DNA from 2 places in the Bradyrhizobium sp. 26S5 genome. Region 2 is predicted to be linked to the other one. Evidence: predicted binding sites of a transcription regulator. Region 2 holds the regulator's gene; the other holds the start of a gene.
What was found. Region 2 encodes LexA, which represses DNA repair genes until DNA is damaged. Its sites were predicted from a motif close to TGTTCNNNNTGTGTTCNG; they were not measured.
Positions count from the first base shown of each region.

Region 1: a site for LexA is predicted at 2,567-2,584, ahead of ruvC (crossover junction endodeoxyribonuclease RuvC). Genes of this name have one in related genera too.

Region 1 is NZ_CP145948.1:8,126,250-8,135,214, forward strand. It holds gene ruvB (Holliday junction branch migration DNA helicase RuvB) at 1-889, opposite strand, end outside; gene ruvA (Holliday junction branch migration protein RuvA) at 1,086-1,703, opposite strand; gene ruvC (crossover junction endodeoxyribonuclease RuvC) at 2,014-2,541, opposite strand; gene V5279_RS38445 (YebC/PmpR family DNA-binding transcriptional regulator) at 2,741-3,487, opposite strand; gene V5279_RS38450 (methyl-accepting chemotaxis protein) at 3,713-5,473, shown strand; gene V5279_RS38455 (IS110 family transposase) at 5,642-6,676, shown strand; gene V5279_RS38460 (methyl-accepting chemotaxis protein) at 7,118-8,542, shown strand; gene V5279_RS38465 (TIGR00282 family metallophosphoesterase) at 8,628-8,965, opposite strand, start outside.
Region 2 is NZ_CP145948.1:5,232,475-5,241,439, reverse strand. It holds partial or broken gene V5279_RS24355 (ComEC/Rec2 family competence protein) at 1-1,030, shown strand, start outside; gene V5279_RS24350 (hypothetical protein) at 1,127-1,354, opposite strand; gene V5279_RS24345 (hypothetical protein) at 1,517-1,945, opposite strand; gene lexA (transcriptional repressor LexA) at 2,288-2,992, opposite strand; gene glp (gephyrin-like molybdotransferase Glp) at 3,224-4,435, opposite strand; gene V5279_RS24330 (HAD family phosphatase) at 4,461-5,087, opposite strand; gene arsC (arsenate reductase (glutaredoxin)) at 6,018-6,419, opposite strand; gene V5279_RS24320 (MIP/aquaporin family protein) at 6,416-7,117, opposite strand; gene V5279_RS24315 (ArsR/SmtB family transcription factor) at 7,175-7,537, opposite strand; gene V5279_RS24310 (ArsR/SmtB family transcription factor) at 7,666-7,983, shown strand; gene V5279_RS24305 (NAD(P)-binding domain-containing protein) at 8,031-8,965, shown strand, end outside.

The DNA of each region.
Region 1 (8,965 bases), 2.9 Mb from region 2:
CGATCGCATCGCGCGGCTCCGACAGTGCCGCCGCCATGGTCTCGACGCCGACCGGCCCGCCGCCATAGTTCAGGGCGATGGTGGTGAGATAGCGCCGGTCCATCGCATCGAGCCCGGCACTGTCGACCTCGAGCGCGCTCAGCGCGCGGTCGGCGATGCCGCGGTCGATGGCGTCGGCGTCCGCCGCGGAGGCAAAGTCGCGCACGCGGCGCAGCAGGCGGCCGGCGATGCGCGGCGTGCCGCGGGCGCGGCGCGCGATCTCGTTGGCGCCGTCGGGGCTCATGCCGATGTTGAGCACGCGGGCGCCGCGGGTGACGATCTTCTCCAGCTCGTCCTCGGTGTAGAAATTCAGCCGGATCGGAATCCCGAAGCGGTCGCGCAAGGGATTGGTGAGCAGGCCCGCGCGCGTCGTCGCGCCGACCAAAGTGAATTTCGACAGCTCGATCTTCACCGAGCGCGCCGCTGGGCCCTCACCGATGATCAGGTCGAGCTGAAAATCCTCCATCGCGGGATAGAGCACTTCTTCCACCGCCGGACTCAGGCGATGGATCTCGTCGATGAACAGCACGTCGCGCTCTTCCAGATTGGTGAGCAGCGCCGCGAGATCGCCGGCCTTCGCGATCACCGGACCCGAGGTGGCACGAAAGCCGACGCCGAGCTCGCGCGCGACGATCTGCGCCAGCGTGGTTTTGCCGAGGCCAGGGGGACCGACGAACAGCACATGATCGAGCGCCTCGCCGCGCTTCTTCGCTGCCTCGATGAAGATCGAGAGATTCTTGCGCGCCTGGGCCTGGCCGACGAACTCCGTCAGCGACTGCGGACGCAGCGCGGTGTCGCCGACATCATCGGAGCGGCGTTCGGGCGTGACCATGCGCGAGGGCGTGTTCATGATGCGAAACTAGCACGAGATCGTTGTTCTCCCTCGCCCCGCCCTTGCGGGGAGAGGGTCGGGGTGAGGGGCTCCATCCGCGAGCAGGGTGTGTTTTGAGACCTGTACCCCCTCACCCGGATCGCATCTGCGATGCGATCCGACCTCTCCCCGCAAGCGGGGCGAGGTGAAGAAAAAATCCGCTCCGGCGCATCACTCACTTCGACAATTCCTTAAGCCCCAGCCGGATCAGCTGCGCGGTCTCGGCCTGCTCACCGGCGCTGCGCGAGGCGGTGGCGATGGCGGCGGCAGCCTGCGGCTGGCCGTAACCGAGATTGACCAGCGCGGAGATCGCGTCCGTCACCGGGCGCGGCGCGCGGTTGTTGTCGATCGCGCCCGACAGCTGCACCACCGCGGGATCGACATCGGCAAAGGCCGGCGCCTTGTCCTTCAATTCGCTGACGATGCGCTCGGCGACCTTCGGCCCGACCCCCGGCGTACGCGCAACCGCCGCCTTGTCGCGCAGCGCGATCGCGTTGGCCAAATCTGTCGGCGGCAGCGTGCCGAGCACCGCGAGCGCGACCTTGGCGCCGACGCCCTGCACGGTCTGCAACAGGCGAAACCATTCGCGCTCAAGATCCGAGCGGAAGCCGAACAGTTTGATCTGGTCCTCGCGGACATAGGTCTCGATCGAAAGCACCGCCGCTGCGCCCGGCGACGGCAACGCTTGCAGCGTGCGGCTCGCGCAATGCACCTGATAGCCGACGCCGCCGACGTCGAGGATCACGTAGTCCTCGCCGTAGGAGTCGATCAGGCCCTTGAGCTTGCCGATCATCGCGCGCCCCCAAGTTCGGCGCTCGTGGCTCGCACGATCGTTTCGACTTCGGTGAGGGAGGCACCAGCGGAAGGGTTCCCTCCGCCCTTGCGGGGGAGGGTTAGGGAGAGGGGTGCCGCTTGCTCAGTTGGCTGACGCATAACAACGCTCGCACCGCACTCACTTGTCTCGCGCGCTTCGTTGATGCCTCGTCGTCGCACATCGCGCACCGTCGCCCGGGGCTTACCCCTCTCCCCAAACCTCCCCCGCAAGGGGGGAGGGAGCCCAACCAGTGTGCTCTCCTCACTTCGCGATACGTCAGAAGAGTCCCTCATAGGCTCGCCACCCTGAGCCGCAGCGCGGTGCTCTGGCGGTGATGGGCGTGGGTGATCGCGACCGCGAGCGCGTCGGCGGCGTCGGCGGACCGCGGCTCGGCTTTCGGCAACAGGATCTTCAGCATCACCTGGATCTGGTTCTTCTCGGCGTGTCCGGCGCCGACCACGGTCTTCTTGACCTGGTTCGGTGCGTATTCGGCGACCGAGATACCAAACATTGCTGGCGCCAGCATGGCGACCCCGCGGGCCTGCCCGAGCTTCAGCGTGGCGACGCCGTCCTTGTTGACGAAGGTCTGCTCGACCGCCGCCTCCGCCGGCTTGTAGTCGCCGAGCACGGCGGCCAGCCCCTCATGGATTGCGAGCAGCCGGTTCGCCAGCGGCACATCATCCGGCGGCTCGACCGAGCCGCAGGCGATATAGACGAGACGATTGCCTTCGGTCTCGATCACGCCCCAGCCGGTGCGGCGGAGACCCGGATCGATACCGATGATGCGGACGGGAGAGCGAATCGGCTGCGATGTCATGGGGTAGTGATACCGCCTGCGCCGGGAGAACGAAACACAAACGGGCGGGTCATCCCCTGCCGCGGTCGTAGCAGCGAGCCTCGCTCGTCATCCCCGCGAAAGCGGGGATTCAGTACGCCGCGGCTTCTCGGATCAAACTCGGGTCTCTGGAATACTGGATCGCCCGATCAAGTCGGGCGATGACAGCGGAACAAGTGGATCAGCCGCCCATCTTCGCGATCAGCGCGTCGGACACCTCGAAATTGGCGAACACGTTCTGCACGTCGTCGTGCTCGTTGAGCAGGTCCATCAGCTTCAACAGCTTTTCGCCGGTCTCGTCGTCGACCGCGACGGTGTTCTGCGGCTTCCAGGTCAGCGCCGCCTTGCGCGGCTCGCCGAACTTCGCTTCCAGCGCCTTGGCGACTTCGCGGAAGGTGTCCTGCGAGGCGTAGACCTCGTGGCCGGCCTCGCTGGAAACCACATCGTCGGCACCTGCCTCGATCGCAGCGTCCAGCATGGCATCGTCGGAGGCGACCTTGGCGTCGTATTCGATGATGCCGGTGCGGTCGAACATGAAGGCGACCGAGCCGGTTTCGCCGAGATTGCCGCCCGACTTGGTGAAGAAGGAGCGGATGTCGGAGGCGGCACGGTTGCGGTTGTCGGTCAGCGCCTCGACGATGACGGCGACGCCGCCGGGGCCATAGCCCTCGTAGCGGATCTCGTCATAGTTCTCGCCCTCATTGCCCGCGGCCTTCTTGATCGCACGATCGATGTTGTCCTTGGGCATGTTCTCGGCGCGGGCCGCAACCACGGCGGCGCGCAGGCGCGGGTTCATCGCAGGGTCCGGGGTGCCGAGCTTGGCCGCCACGGTGATTTCGCGGGCCAATTTGCCGAAAAGCTTCGACCTCTGGGCATCCTGCCGGCCCTTGCGGTGCATGATGTTCTTGAATTGGGAATGGCCGGCCATGCGACGTCTCTTCGAAAGCGTAGGGTCTGAACGGGTGGAAAACGCGGCCTTATAGGCCCCTGGCGGTCAAAATCAAAGATCGGCGGGGGCCGTCCGGTCCCGGAATACTACCGCATCCCGGAATATGAGGCACTTGTTAACCATGACTTCACGCCCGGATGCGAAGATCGCCCCGTCCCGCCGTAACTTTCCAAGGCAACTTCCAACAGCCCCCACAGAGCCCACATGGCGTTCGGTTTGTTTCGAAAGCAAGTGCCGGAGCCGACTTCGCCCGCCGTCGCGCCGAAGGTTCCAACTGCGGCGGCTGCACCCGACAGCCCCTCCTCGACCGAGACTGATTCGGCCCGGGAAATCCTCGAACTGCTGGAACTCGAGCTCGGCGCGATGATCCGCCAGCTCGAGCGCGCCGCAGGCTCGGTCGCCGACGGCGCCGAAGCGACGGCCGCCAAGCTTGCGACCATCCGTGCCCGGACCGACGCGCTGAGCGGCCGCAGCAGCGACGCGCAGAACACCGCGACGACGTTCTCGGAAGCTGCCGGCCGATTCACCCATTCCGCCGAGGGCATCGGCCAGCAGGTGCGCAGCGCGAGCCAGCTCGCCGACGATGCCGCGGCGGCGGCGCGCGAGGCCACCGCCAATGTCGATCGCTTGCGCGAATCCTCGGCCGCGATCGGCAACGTCGTCAACCTGATCGCGCAGATCGCGCGGCAGACCACGCTGCTGGCGCTCAACTCGACCATCGAGGCGGCGCGCGCCGGCGCGGCCGGCAAGGGCTTTGCGGTGGTTGCCACCGAGGTCAAGGCGCTGGCGGTGCAGACCCAGAGCGCGACCGAGGAGATCTCGAGGAAGATCGAGGCGCTGCAGAAGGATGCCACCGGATCGGCCGACGCCGTGCACCGCATCTCGCAGGCGATCGAGGCGATCCGCCCGGTGTTCGAGAACGTCAACGGCGCGGTCGCCGAGCAGAATGCGATCACCGGCGAGATGGGCCAGAACGCCGCCTCCGCCTCCAGTTTCATCGTCTCGGTCGGCACCAGCGCCGGCGAGATCGACTCTGCGACACGCGAAGCCGCCGCGCATGGCGACAATGTCGCGAAGGCCGGCAAGGCGGTGACAGCCTTTGCCCAGAAGCTGAAGGCGCGCTGCGCGGTGCTGCTGCGCCAGGACGAGCGCGGCGATCCGCGCAAGAACGAGCGCCTGCCCTGCAGCCTCAAGATCGAGATCACGACCGCGCGCGGAATCATCACCGCGCCGGTCTACGAGATCGCGATGGACGGCATCCTGATCGGCGGGCCCGATGCCGACAGACTGCCGGCCCATGAGACCCTGAGCGCGACCTTGCAGGATGTCGGCGCGTGCCGGATCAGGATCGCCGACCGCACCAAAGCCGGCGCACAGGCGCGCTTCGAGGGCGCGATCGCCGCGCTGCGCGAGACGATCGAAGACCGGATGTGGGCGATCCACGAGGAGAACGCCGAGCTGATCACCCGCGCGATGGAAGCAGGCAGCGCGCTGACCAAGGTTTTCGAGAGCGGCCTTGCGAGCGGCGCGATCACGATCGACGACATGTTCGACACCGAGTATGTCGAAATATCCGGCACCAATCCGGTGCAATACCGCACAAGGATGCTTGATTGGGCGGATCGCGCGCTGCCCGCTCTGCTCGAGGCGTTCCTCGCCAAGGACAAGCGGCTGGCGTTCTGCGCGACGGTCGACCGGAACGGCTATCTGCCGGTCCACAACAAGATCTACTCGCATCCGCAGCGGCCGGGCGATGTCGCCTACAACACCGCCAATTGCCGCAATCGCCGCATCTTCAACGATCCCGCGGGCCTCGCCGCCGCGCACAATCAGCGCGCCTATCTGGTGCAGAGCTATGCGCGCGACATGGGCAACGGCACAACCGTGATGATGCGCGAGATCGACGTGCCGATTCGCGTCCGCGGCCGGCACTGGGGCGGCTTCCGCACCGCCTACAAGCTTTGATTGGAATTTCTGTAGATGGGGTAACGGGCCGGCCGCCCGCTCGCTACGGCGCGATTTGGAAGCGCGCTCGCGAGCGGCCTGTTGGTTGGAAGGCGGTCGTCCCTCAAACTGATGGTGTCAATAAACGGAGTCGGGCAAGCCCGCTCCAAGCATCATTAAGGGACGACCATGTACCACTATGCAGGAATCGACGTGTCTTTGGAATGCTCGAGCGTCTGCCTTGTCGATGGGACAGGTAAGATTTTGCGCGAGGCGAGGGTTGCGAGTGAGCCGGAGGCCTTGATCACCTGGTTGCGGTCGCTGGGGTTGGTGCTGGAACGGATCGGGCTGGAGGCTGGTCCGCTGTCGCAATGGCTCTACGCAGCGATGCGGGATGCGGGCCTGGCAGTCGAACTGTTGGAGACGCGGCACGTCCGCGATGCCTTCAAGGCGATGCCGGTGAAGTCGGACCGCAACGATGCCCGCGGGATCGCGCAACTGATGCGGCTGGGCTGGTTCCGGCCGGTGCACTGCAAGTCGATCGAAGCGCAGGAGACGCGGGCGGTTCTGACGGCACGCAAGCTGCTGCAGTCCAAGCTGCGCGACATCGAGAACAGCCTGCGCGGCGTGCTCCGCGGCTTCGGTCTGAAGGTCGGCACGACCACCGAGCGCACGTTCGCCGAACGCATCCGGGAGCTCGTAGCGGGCCATCCCGGACTTGAGATCGTGGCACAGGCGCTGCTCGAAGCCCACGCCGTGCTGCGGCGCGAGTTCAATGGCCTGGATAAGCACACCCAAAAGCTCGCCAGGTCGCACCCTCAAGCCCGCCTCCTGATGACGACACCGTCCGTCGGCCCGATCGTGGCGCTTACCTACGCCTCGGCGGTCGACGACCCGAAGCGCTTCCGGTCCTCGAAGGCGACGGGAGCGCATTTTGGCCTCACCCCGAAGAAGTACCAATCGGGCGAAACCGACTATACCGGCCGCATCAGCAAGATCGGCGATGCCTCCGTGCGCGAGGCGCTCTATCAGGCGGCTCACGTCATGCTGACCAAGCCGGTCAGGAACTGCTCGGCGCTGAAAGGCTGGGCGATGCGGATCGCCCGGCGCGCAGGCCTGCGCAAGGCCAAGGTGGCGCTCGCACGCAAGCTCGCCGTCGTTCTGCATCGCATGCTCGCCGACGCCAAACCGTTCAACCCGATGGCCAAGGCCTCGGCAACCTAAGCAAGGAGCAGCAATCGGTTCTGGGCGGGCCACGACACCAGGCTCTCCCTGAGCGAGGTCCCTGCGCCGGGACGATGGATCCGGTCAGGCCGCCATCCGGGAAGTGGCTCACAACCACGCTTCCGTAGATTGGCCGGCCGGCTCCTCAATGCACCCCATCAGGCGACGGCCTTCGCGCCGATCCCGTACAGAAGCAAGTGCCCGGCGAGTGGATCACGCAAAAAGGGATTGACTTACAAAGGCCCGTTACAGAAGCCCGGATGCGGCGAAGCGTAATCCGGGACGAGCGTGCCCACGGGCGGGAATCCCGGATTTCGCTGCGCTGCATCCGGGCGACGGAGTGCACGCTCAGGCAAGACCGGCGGCGCGAATCACGTTTTAGCTTGAAATGGGGAATGCTGCGGCGGCTCAACCGACCGCTGTGATAGAGGAAGCGCTGATATGTCGGCCGTGCAGCTTGCAGTTCTGGACACCTCATCGAACCGGACGCTGGCCGAACGGCTCGTTGACCAGCTTGCCGACCGCATCGGCGGCCTCGGAGTGGAACTCGCCGACATCGCCGGCAACGTCCAGGAGGTCGCCAACCGCGTCAGCAACCAGTCGGAGCGGTTCCATCATTTGCAGGCGACGGCCGAGACGATGGTCTCGGCCAATCACGACATCGCCAACGCATCGCAGGCGGTGCAATCGACCGCGTCCGCCGCGGTCGGCCAGATCGCGGAGTCGCGCCATGCGGTGGACACTGCGGTCAGCCACATCTCCGAGCTCGTCGCCGCGGTCGCGCGGATCGAGGCGCGGCTTGCCGCGGTCGGCTCCGCGCTGAGCCAGGTCGCCAAGGTTTCCGGTTCGATCGAGGCGATCGCCAAGCAGACCAATCTGCTGGCGCTCAACGCCACGATCGAGGCCGCGCGCGCCGGCACCGCCGGCCGCGGCTTTGCCGTGGTCGCGAGTGAGGTGAAGAGCCTCGCGGAGGCGACCCGCCAAGCGACGCATCAGATCTCCGACACCGTGCGCGATCTCGACGGCCAGATCGGCAGCCTGATCGGCGAGAGCAGCGACGCCTCGCTGCGCGCCAAGAGCGCCGGCGAAGGCGCCCAGCAGATATCCGGCATCATCATGCGCGTGCAGGAAGGCTTTTCATCTGTTGGTGCCGAGATCGACAACGTCGCGCGCGCCGCGACCTCCAATCTCGGTCATTGCGACACCGTGATCGCGGAGCTGAACGAGCTCGCCAAGGGCGTCGATCTCTCGTCGCGCGACCTCAAGCACGCCGACGGCCGCGTCGCGAAGCTGCTCGAGCTGTCCGAGAGCCTGATCGTGACCATCGCCGACAGCGGCGTGGAGACCAGTGACGCGCCGCTGATCCGCGTCGTGATCGACACCGCGAAGCAGATTTCCGAGCTGTTCGAGACTGCCGTCACGCGTGGCGAGATCACCCTCGCGCAGTTGATGGACGAGAATTACCGCGAGATCGCGGGTAGCAATCCGAAGCAATATCTGACCAACTATGTCAGCTTCACCGACCGCGTGCTGCCGGCGATCCAGGACCCGATCCAGAAGACCGATCCGCGCATCGTGTTCTGCGTCGCCTGGGCACGCGGCGGCTATCTGCCGACCCACAATCCGAACTACCGGCTGCCGCAGGGGCCCGACCCGGTCTGGAACAACGCCAATTGCCGCAACCGCCGCCTGTTCAACGACCGCGCGGTGAGCAAGGTCGCAGCCAATACAAAGCCGTTCCTGCTGCAGACCTACCGCCGCGACATGGGCGGCGGCAATTTCGTGCTGATGAAGGATGTGTCATCGCCGATCGTCGTGCACGGCCGCCACTGGGGCGCGTTCCGGATGGGCTTCCGGCAGTCGTAAATCCGTAGCCCGGATGCAGCGCAGCGCAATCCGGGATCAGCCCCTCAACCCGCGAGCCCCCGCATTTCGCTGCGCTTTATCCGGGCTACAACGTCCAAAACCCCGGCACCGCGGGCTCGAGCCGTCCGCCGGCGCGGACCGGGGCGACCTTCACCGCAAGCCCGGTCGTGTCGTCGGTCTCGACCGCGATGCCGCTCAGCGTGGCTGTGCCCGCAGCCGGCTCGAAACGGCCGGAGGGAATGCCGGTGAGGAAGCGCTGCAGCGGCTCCTCCTTCTGCATGCCGATCACCGAATCATAATCGCCGGTCATGCCGGCATCGCTCATATAGGCGGTGCCGCCCGGCAGCACCTGGTGATCGGCGGTCGGCACATGGGTATGGGTGCCGACCACGAGGCTGACGCGGCCGTCGCAGAAGAAGCCGA
Region 2 (8,965 bases):
TGGTGCAGATCGGGCTGCCGAACCTGTTGGCCTCGCCCGACCATTCGGCGACTGCGCGGGTCGCGCTGTGGGGAGGGCGCGAGCTCACGATGCTGATGCTGGCCTCGCTGGTGGCGGGGCTGGCGACGACACCCTACGCCGCGTTCCATTTCCATCGCGTGACGCCCTACGGGCTGCTCGCCAACCTCGCGGCGATGCCGGTGGTGTCGGCGATCGTGATGCCGGCGGGTCTGCTCGGCCTCCTCGCCATGCCGTTCGGCTTTGATGGCGTGTTCTGGGCGATCATGGGCTTCGGCATCGACTGGATGATTTTGGTGACGCAATGGGTCGCCGCGCTGCCTGGCGCGGTGGGCCGGATGGCGGCGTTCGGCATCGGGCCGCTGATCGTCGCAAGCGCGGGCATCATCCTGCTTGGGCTGTTGCGCACGCCGCTGCGCTGGTCCGGCGCGGTGCTGCTGGTGGTGGCCACAGTCTGGGCGCTGAGGGCCCCGCTGCCGGACGTGCTGATTTCCGCCGACGGCCGCAACGTCGCGGTGCGTGGCGGCGACGGGCGGCTGCTCTGATGCATAGCGCGAAGGATGCATTCCTGGTCAAGGAATGGCTGGCGGCGGATGCCGATGCGCGGACCGCCGCCGATGCGTCGCTCGGCGGGGGCGTCTCCTGCGATCCGAGCGGCTGCGTCACCCAGGGCCCGGGCGGCGCCTTCGTCGCGCTGGCGATGCGGCCGGAGGCGCTGGCCGACGATTGCGAGCGGGCGGCGCTGATCGTCACCGCGCGGCCGGCGCCGCAGGGTTGCGCGGCCTCGGTGATCGATGCCGAGCGGCTGCGGCGCCACGGTGCGCTGGTGCTGCGGCGGACCGGCGCCGGCTACGCCGTCGATGCGGTGAAGCCCGGCGGCATCGACCGGCCGTGGTCGCCGGCGGTTCCCGGTGACGGTGAGAGCGAGACGGTCCTCCGCACACCCGCCGCCGCGCCGCGGCCCGCAGTCGATGCGACCCCGGCCGAGACCGACCTGCAGGGCGACGACTAGAGTTTTGGTTCTGATTTAATCAGAACCAAAACTCTAGTTTCTTGTTTTCACGCGTTTTCTTCACGCGAACCGGTGTCCACTTCGCTCGAAAACGCTTCAGCCGTTGCCGGGCGAGGGGCCGGTCGGCAGCTCGAACAGGCCGAGATGGTACTCGTCGGAATCGGGGCCGGCGTCGGGCTTCTTGACGAGGGTGAAGATGGCCTCGGGAAACTGCTCCCAGACCTTGAGATCATCGGCCGTCACTGTCAGCCAGCCGAACCGGAACATGTAGCGGCCCGGCTCAGTGACGCGTCCAGCCTTTTGCCATGTGACCTTGTCGACCACTGCGCAGGTTTCCGTGAGTACACGTCCTCCGTACGCGATGATGCGCCAAGGCGCTCGCCGACGCAAATCTCCTGCTGCGCCCCGGAAGCGGAAATCCGGGGTCGCTCGAAATCGCCTAAGGTCATCCGCCGCCGAGTGGCTCATTCCGCGGCGACGATGCGCTCAACCCAAAAACAGCGACGCGAATGCGGAGGGCCGCCGCTCCACAACCTTCGGCTTGTGCTCGACCGGCGGATGCAGTGCCGGCAATTGCAGCACGCTGACGCGCTGTCCCTCGACGAGCTGGGTCACCAGAACGTGGCTGCCGTCGGGGAATTCGACCGCGTCATGATGGCGATCGGGCACGTCGGGCTCGACTTCGTTGAACACGCCGACGCGGAAATTCATCGTCTTGGTCCAGATCCAGCGGCTGTCGTAGCGAACGTTCTCGGCGAAAGCGAGCTCGGTGCCCGGCAGCATGCAGACCGCGACAGTGGGATCGTTCTCCGAAGCAAAGCCGCGGGTCGACGTGCCGCGGAAAGTCGTGGTGATCAGCGTCTCTCCGACAATGGCGGGGCGCGATGCCACGGCGTGCAGACTATAGTCACACATCGGATGGCTCCTCTTTTCGAGGTAGCGACCCGTGCCTCTCCTTGAGGCGCAGGCCTCTACCAGAGTGGACGATAGCAAACGAGTGTCTGCTCGTTTCTGGGCGATTGTACGACTGGCCGTCGAACGCCTCAATCACAAACGCGCTACACTGCGCGAGAGGTATCAGGGCGCATCCTAGGTGGTCCGCACGTCGCACTATCTTCCAAGGAACGATCCGATCTGTTGCTCGTTCCCGGATCGGGATGACTTTTCTTCGAATCGTCATCCCGCTCCATATGTCTGTTCGAGCATGACCTTTTCGGAAAACCGCTCCGCACTTTTCCGGATCATGCTCCGCCGCCGTCAGTATTTGCGATACAGCCCGATCAGCTTGCCCTGGATGCGGACCCGGTTCGGCGGCAGGATGCGCACTTCATAGGCAGTGTTGGCCGGCTCGAGCGCGATCGATGCACCGCGGCGGCGGAAGCGCTTCAGGGTGGCTTCCTCCTCGTCGATCAGCGCCACCACGATGTCGCCGGTGTTGGCGACGTCGTTGCGCTGGATCAGCGCCATGTCGCCGTCGAGGATGCCGGCGTCGACCATGGAATCGCCGCGTACTTCCAGCGCATAGTGCTCGCCGGAGCCGAGCATGTCGGGCGGCACGCTGATGGTGTGGCTGCGGGTCTGCAGCGCCTCGATCGGCGTACCGGCCGCGATCCGGCCCATCACGGGGACGGCGACCGGACGGTTGCCGTCGTCCTCGGCGATCGGCGGCGTGCTGCTGCGCTTGCCGAGGGTGCCTTCGATGACGCTCGGCGTGAAGCCGCGGCGACCGTTGCCGCCGCCGGCGGCCAGTTCGGGCAGCTTGATGACCTCGATGGCGCGGGCGCGGTTGGGCAGGCGGCGGATGAAGCCGCGCTCCTCCAGCGCAGTGATCAGGCGGTGGATACCGGACTTCGAGCGCAGATCGAGCGCATCCTTCATCTCGTCGAAGGAGGGCGGCACGCCGGCCTCTTTCAGACGTTCATTGATGAAACGCAGAAGTTCGTACTGTTTGCGCGTGAGCATCTCGAGCATTCCCCCGGTTGATAGCGTCGTTCGATTCCGAGACTCTTCAGGTGGGGCCTTCAGACGGGGCCTGATCTCGGGAGCGCAATGCTCCCTGGCGGCTTCCCGATTGTAGACACCAGTACTCGAAACAAATCATGAACGGACACTATATGTTCGATATGTGTTCCGCAACCAATTAATTTCCGGTGAACGCATCAGGCGGCGCGCAATCGGCAGCCCGCGAAAACCTCAGTCGGGCAGTGTGAGGATCTCGCATTCGCTGCCCTTGGCGGCGGCGGGCGCAAACGGCGGACGTACCAGAAGTGCCCGCGCCGCAGCGAGATTCCCGAGCAGCGAACTATCCTGCTGCATCACCGGCGTGGCGATCAGCGCGCCGTCCTGGCGCTCCTCGAGACGCGCGCGCAGATAGTCCTCGCGCTGGTCGTTGGCGGCGAGGTCGCGGCCGAGCACGGCGGTGGTGCGGACATGATGGATCGTGTTCCGACCGCTCAAAGCCCGAATCAACGGCACCAGAAACAGGAAGGCGCAGACATAGGACGACACCGGATTGCCGGGCAGGCCGATCACCCGCATGGCCCCGAGCCGGCCGTGCATCATCGGCTTGCCGGGCCGCATCGCGATCCGCCAGAACGCCATCGCGACGCCCTCGGCCTCCAGCGACTGCTTGACCAGATCGTGGTCGCCGACCGAGGCGCCGCCGGTCGTAATCAGGATGTCGGCGCCGGCCTCCCGCGCCCGGCGGATACCGGCCGTGGTCGCGGCCACCGTGTCGGCGGCCACCCCGAGATCGACGGTCTCGGCGCCTTCGGCGCGCGCCAGCGCACGCAGCGCATAGCCGTTGGAATAGACGATCTGGCCGGGGCCGGGCTGGGAGCCCGGCATCACCAGTTCGTCGCCGGTGGCGAGCACTGCGACCTTCGGGCGGCGGCGCACCGCGAGTTCCGGATAGTTCATGGCGGCCGCAAGCGAGAGCGCGCGGTCGGACAGGCGGCTGCCGCCGTTGAGCAGCAGGTCGCCCTCACGGAAGTCGACGCCGGCCGGGCGGATGTGCCGTCCCGGGCTCGCTGCCTCGGTGATCGAGATGTGGTCGCCATCGACCCGGGTGTCTTCCTGGATGATGACGGCATCGGCGCCATGGGGGATCACGCCGCCGGTGAAGATCCGCACCGCTTCGCCGGCACTGAGCGTCCGCTCGAACGGCCGGCCGGCGGCGACTTCGCCGATCACCTTGAGCCGGGACTTGAGATCAGCCGCATCGGCGGCGCGCACCGCGTAGCCGTCCATGGCCGACATCGGCTCGGGCGGCTGGGTGCGGCGCGCCGCGAGGTCGTGCGCCAGCGTGCGATGGTAGGCGGCATCGAGCGCGACCATCTCCTCCGGCAGCGGTTCGGCGCCGGCAAGAATGGCGGACAGGGCATCGGCAACCGGCATCAGGGCCACGCGCAAAACTCCTCAATGCAAATGGTCAAATACCAAGTGCGGTCAGCGCCCTTGCCACGTCATCCGTCGATGTCACGTGGATGGCTTGAAGGCCACGCCCCCGCGCACCTTCGATATTGGCAGCCAGATCGTCGAAGAACAGGATCCGCGACGCCGGCACGCCGATCGCTTCTACCACATGATCGTAGGCCGCGGCGTCGGGTTTCCGAAGGCCGATGCTCGAGGACAGGAACACGGTCCGGAAGTGGCTGAGCAACCCGGCATAGGCGACCGAGAAATGCGCGACATGGGCCGGATTGGTGTTCGAGAAGGCGTAGAGCGGCATTCGCGCTGCGGCGGCCGCGAGCAGGGGGGCGATGCCCGGCATCTCGCCGGTGAAGATCGCGTTCCAGCCCTCGAGGAATTGCGCGTCGGTGAGCTCGACGCCGAGCGACTGGCGCAAATTCGCAAAGAACGCCGCGTCGTCGATCCGGCCGATCTCGTGATGCTTGTAACTGTCGTCGACGACGAAACGGCCGGCGAGGTCGGCCGGCGCGCAACCGGCTTGCCGCGCCCAGTGCGTCATCGCCTTGTCGAGGCTGATATCGAGCACGACGCGGCCGATATCGAACAGCAGCACGTCGACGGAATTGGGGGAGAGTTGCGGGGTCATTGCGTGAAACCATGTACGAAAATTGCGGGCAGGCGGCAATCTCCCCGATTTGTGCGGCAGGCATGCGACCAGGGTGCTGACGTTCATTCCGGCTCAGTCCATTCTTGCGCGGTGTCATCACCCGCGCATGCGGGTGATCCAGTATTCCAGAGACGCCAGTGTGTGAGCCGAGGAGCCGCGGCGTACTGGATCGCCCGGTCAAGCCGGGCGATGACAGGCGGGGGTGGGGATACAGCTCCGCATTCTCGCGACATGATTTGCCCGAGTCTTACCTGTCGTTTCGCCGCTCTAAAATCAGAGGGCGCAGGGAAAGCCGGGTGCCGATCGCACCCATGGGTCCGGTGCAACAAAAAGCACCGGGGGTAGGACCACAGGTGTAACCGGAGCAATCCGGCTTTCCCTGCGCGATGGGTTACGGCTTACTTCGTGCTCTCCCCGGCGAGACTGGGCTTGTTCACGTTCGTCACTTGTGACATCAGCGTCCACCGCATCTCACCGCAACACCCGTGACGATGCGCAGCGCCCCTCGATCGGGTGAGACGGGACAATTCATACACTGAGTTGGGTGCGCCGATAAACAGAAATATTTTTGCGCGGGGGGGCTTGCGCCGTCGGGCAACTCAGTGGCAGGGGCACCGGCCTTGGCGCATCAAGCTACTTCGGAGCCGCCCTTTCACATCCTCGAAAGCGCCAGGCCGAAATAGGCGATGAGCGCGCCGGTGCTGAGAATGATGACGACGAGCGCTTGCTCGGAGCGTGCCTGCAAGGTTTTCCGGGTCACGGTGATGACGCTCCCTTTTCGAAAATCAATCTGTTCAACTAACGTGGGTCCGTGTCCGTTCCGGCTCCTTCCGTGGAAACTTGTGCCTTGTCCGGGGAACCACCGATGGGAAGACCCTCTCAATTGGGTTGCTGTGGGGCCTCGGCCGCTTACCGCGCCGCGACCACTTCGCCGTCTTCCTTCACGAACCGTCCAACCGGTGAGTCCAGAAGATCGATGACGGCCTCCGACGGCCTGCACAATCGCACACCCTTCGGCGTCACCACGATCGGCCGGTTGATGAGAATGGGATGCGCCAGCATGACATCGAGCAATTCGTCGTCCGTCCATTTCGCCTGGTCGAGAGCGAGCTCCTTGTAAGGCGTTCCCTTTTCGCGCAGCAGGGCGCGCACGGGGATGCCCATCGCGGCAATCAACTCCTTGAGTGTTTCGCGCGCCGGCGGCGTCCTGAGATATTCAATGACGACGGGCTCGGTGCCACTCTGGCGGATCATCGCGAGCGTGTTGCGCGAGGTGCCGCAATCCGGGTTGTGATAAATCGTGACGGTCATGGTCGTGTCTCCGCAATGGCAATGCCGCCGGACAGTTTGGGACGGCCGAGCAGCCAGTTCATCAGCAACATGCCGGCCATCGCGCCGCAGAGCTCGGCGAGAATGAACCCCGGAAGGTCGATGGGCCGAATACCGGCGAACGTGTTGGTGAGGGAGCGTGCGATCGCAACGGCCGGATTGGCGAACGACGTTGATGCCGTGAACCAGTAGGCGGCTGTGATGTAGAGCCCGACCAGCCAGGGAACGGCCGCGCGCTGAAAGCGGATGCCGGCCAGAATGGTGGCGACGAGGCCGAAGGCGGCCACGGCTTCCGCAAACCACTGCGGTCCGCCGGTCCGGACCTTCATCGACAGGTCGATCAAGGGATGAGCGTACATCAGATGCGCCGCCATCGTGCCGACGGCGCCGCCTGCGATCTGCGCTGCGATGTAGAGCACGGCCTCGTTCACCGGCAGCTCGCGCCGGCCGGTAAAGACGAGCGTTACGGCCGGATTGAAATGGGCACCGGAAACCGGACCGAGCACGGTGATCAGGACGACGAGGATCGCTCCGGTCGGCAACGTGTTGCAGAGAAGCGCAAGAGCGACATCCTTGGTCAGGGTTTCGGCCATGATGCCGGATCCGACCACGGTCGCAACGAGAATGCCGGTGCCGAGCGCTTCGGCGGCAAGGCGCCGGGGAAGGTCGAACGTCTCCATCAATTGGCCCTGGGCTCTGGATGAACTGCGCGGCCGGCGAAATCGATCGCGCCTTGCTCAGCCACGCGTTCGCTCCTTTCGCTGCGGAGGACAACAGGGCTGTAAGCTCTCGACAACCGGCGCGCAAATCTCCGGCCGTCCGTCGCAGCAATCGCGCAGCAGGAACACCGCGACGTTGCGAAACTCGTCGAGGTTGGCGCGATAGACGATCGATCGGCTTCGCCTTTCGGAGGTGACCAGGCGTGCGCGGGTGAGGATCGACAAATGCGCCGACAGGGTGTTTTGCGGCACCTCCAGCAGGCGGGCGAGGTCGCCGGCCGCGAGTCCCTCGGGCTCGTGTTTGACGAGCGCCCGAAACGCCTCCAGCCGGGTCGGTTGCGAAAGTGCGGCGAGAGCCAGCACTGCTTCTTCCGTTTCCATATATCCAGATTTATGGAAATATCGCATTGAGGTCAAGCGGGATTCCGCCTCAAACGGCTGCATCATATATTTCAAATATTCTAGAAATATCGATTGACGGAGGTGGGGCGAGGACGCATGCTTTGCGGATGAAGATCGACGACGCAGCTGCACGCCTGGAAGCGCTGGGCAATCCGACCCGGCTCAAGATTTACCGAGCCCTTGTCCGCGCTGGACATGCCGGCATGCCGGTGGGGCGCCTGCAGGAGCGGCTGAAGATTCCGGCGTCGACGCTGTCGCATCACGTCAAGGCACTGGTCTCCGTTGGCCTGATCTCGCAACTGCGCGAGGGGACCACGCTGGTCTGCCATGCCGAATACGCCACGATGCAAGCCTTGGTGGATTTCCTCGTGGCGGAGTGTTGCGTCGAGGAATCGCAATGCAACGCGGCGCAGACGGCGGCCTGATTTTTTTGTCGGGTCATTCGATAATTCCAGAAAGACGGGATGAGCAGATGCCAGCAAAGACGGTCGCGATCATCGGAGCGGGTCCGGTCGGCCTTGCGGCGGCGGCGCATGTGATGGAGCGCGGCATGACGCCGGTGGTGCTGGAGGCGGGAGCCGAGGCCGGCCATGCGGTTCGGCAATGGCAGCATGTTCAGCTGTTCTCGCCCTGGGAATACAATGTGGATCAAGCCGCCGCGCGGCTGCTTGCCGACATCGGCTGGAATCGGCCCGATCCCAAGGTGTACCCGACCGGCGGCGAACTGCTCGATCAGTATCTCACTCCGCTCGCGACCCGGACGCCGCTCAAGGATGTGATCCGGACGTCGAGCCGTGTCACCGCGGTGTCACGTGCCGGGTTTGACAAGGCCAAGACGAAGGACCGCGAAAAGGCGCCGTTCGAAATTCGCTATCAGAACGGCAGAGGTCCGGAGACGCTGCGCGCCGACGCCGTGATCGACAGCTCCGGCACCTGGTCGTCGCCGAACCCGGCTGGTGCAAACGGGCTTGCCGCGATTGGGGAGCGCGAGGCCCAACGGAATATCACCTACGGAATGCCTGACGTGCTCGGCAAGGACCGGGGCCGATATGCGGGCAGGGCGGTTGCCGTGCTGGGGGCCGGGCATTCCGCGATCAGCACGCTGACCGATTTGACGACGCTGGCGGAGCAGGAGCCGGGCACGCACCCGATCTGGCTGCTTCGCGGCACCAACCCTGCAAAGGCCTTTGGTGGCGGCGCGAATGACAAATTGGCCGCCCGGGGCGAATTGGGCGCGCACTTCGCGTCGCTGGTTTCCTCGGGCCGTGTTCAGGTCGAGGCGGGCTTTCCGGTCGCCGCGATCGGCAGCTTGGATGGCCGGCTCCGGATCGCGACATCCGCGGCCTGTTGCGGACGCAGCATCGTTGTCGACGAATTGATCGTCGCCACCGGATTTCGTCCCGACCT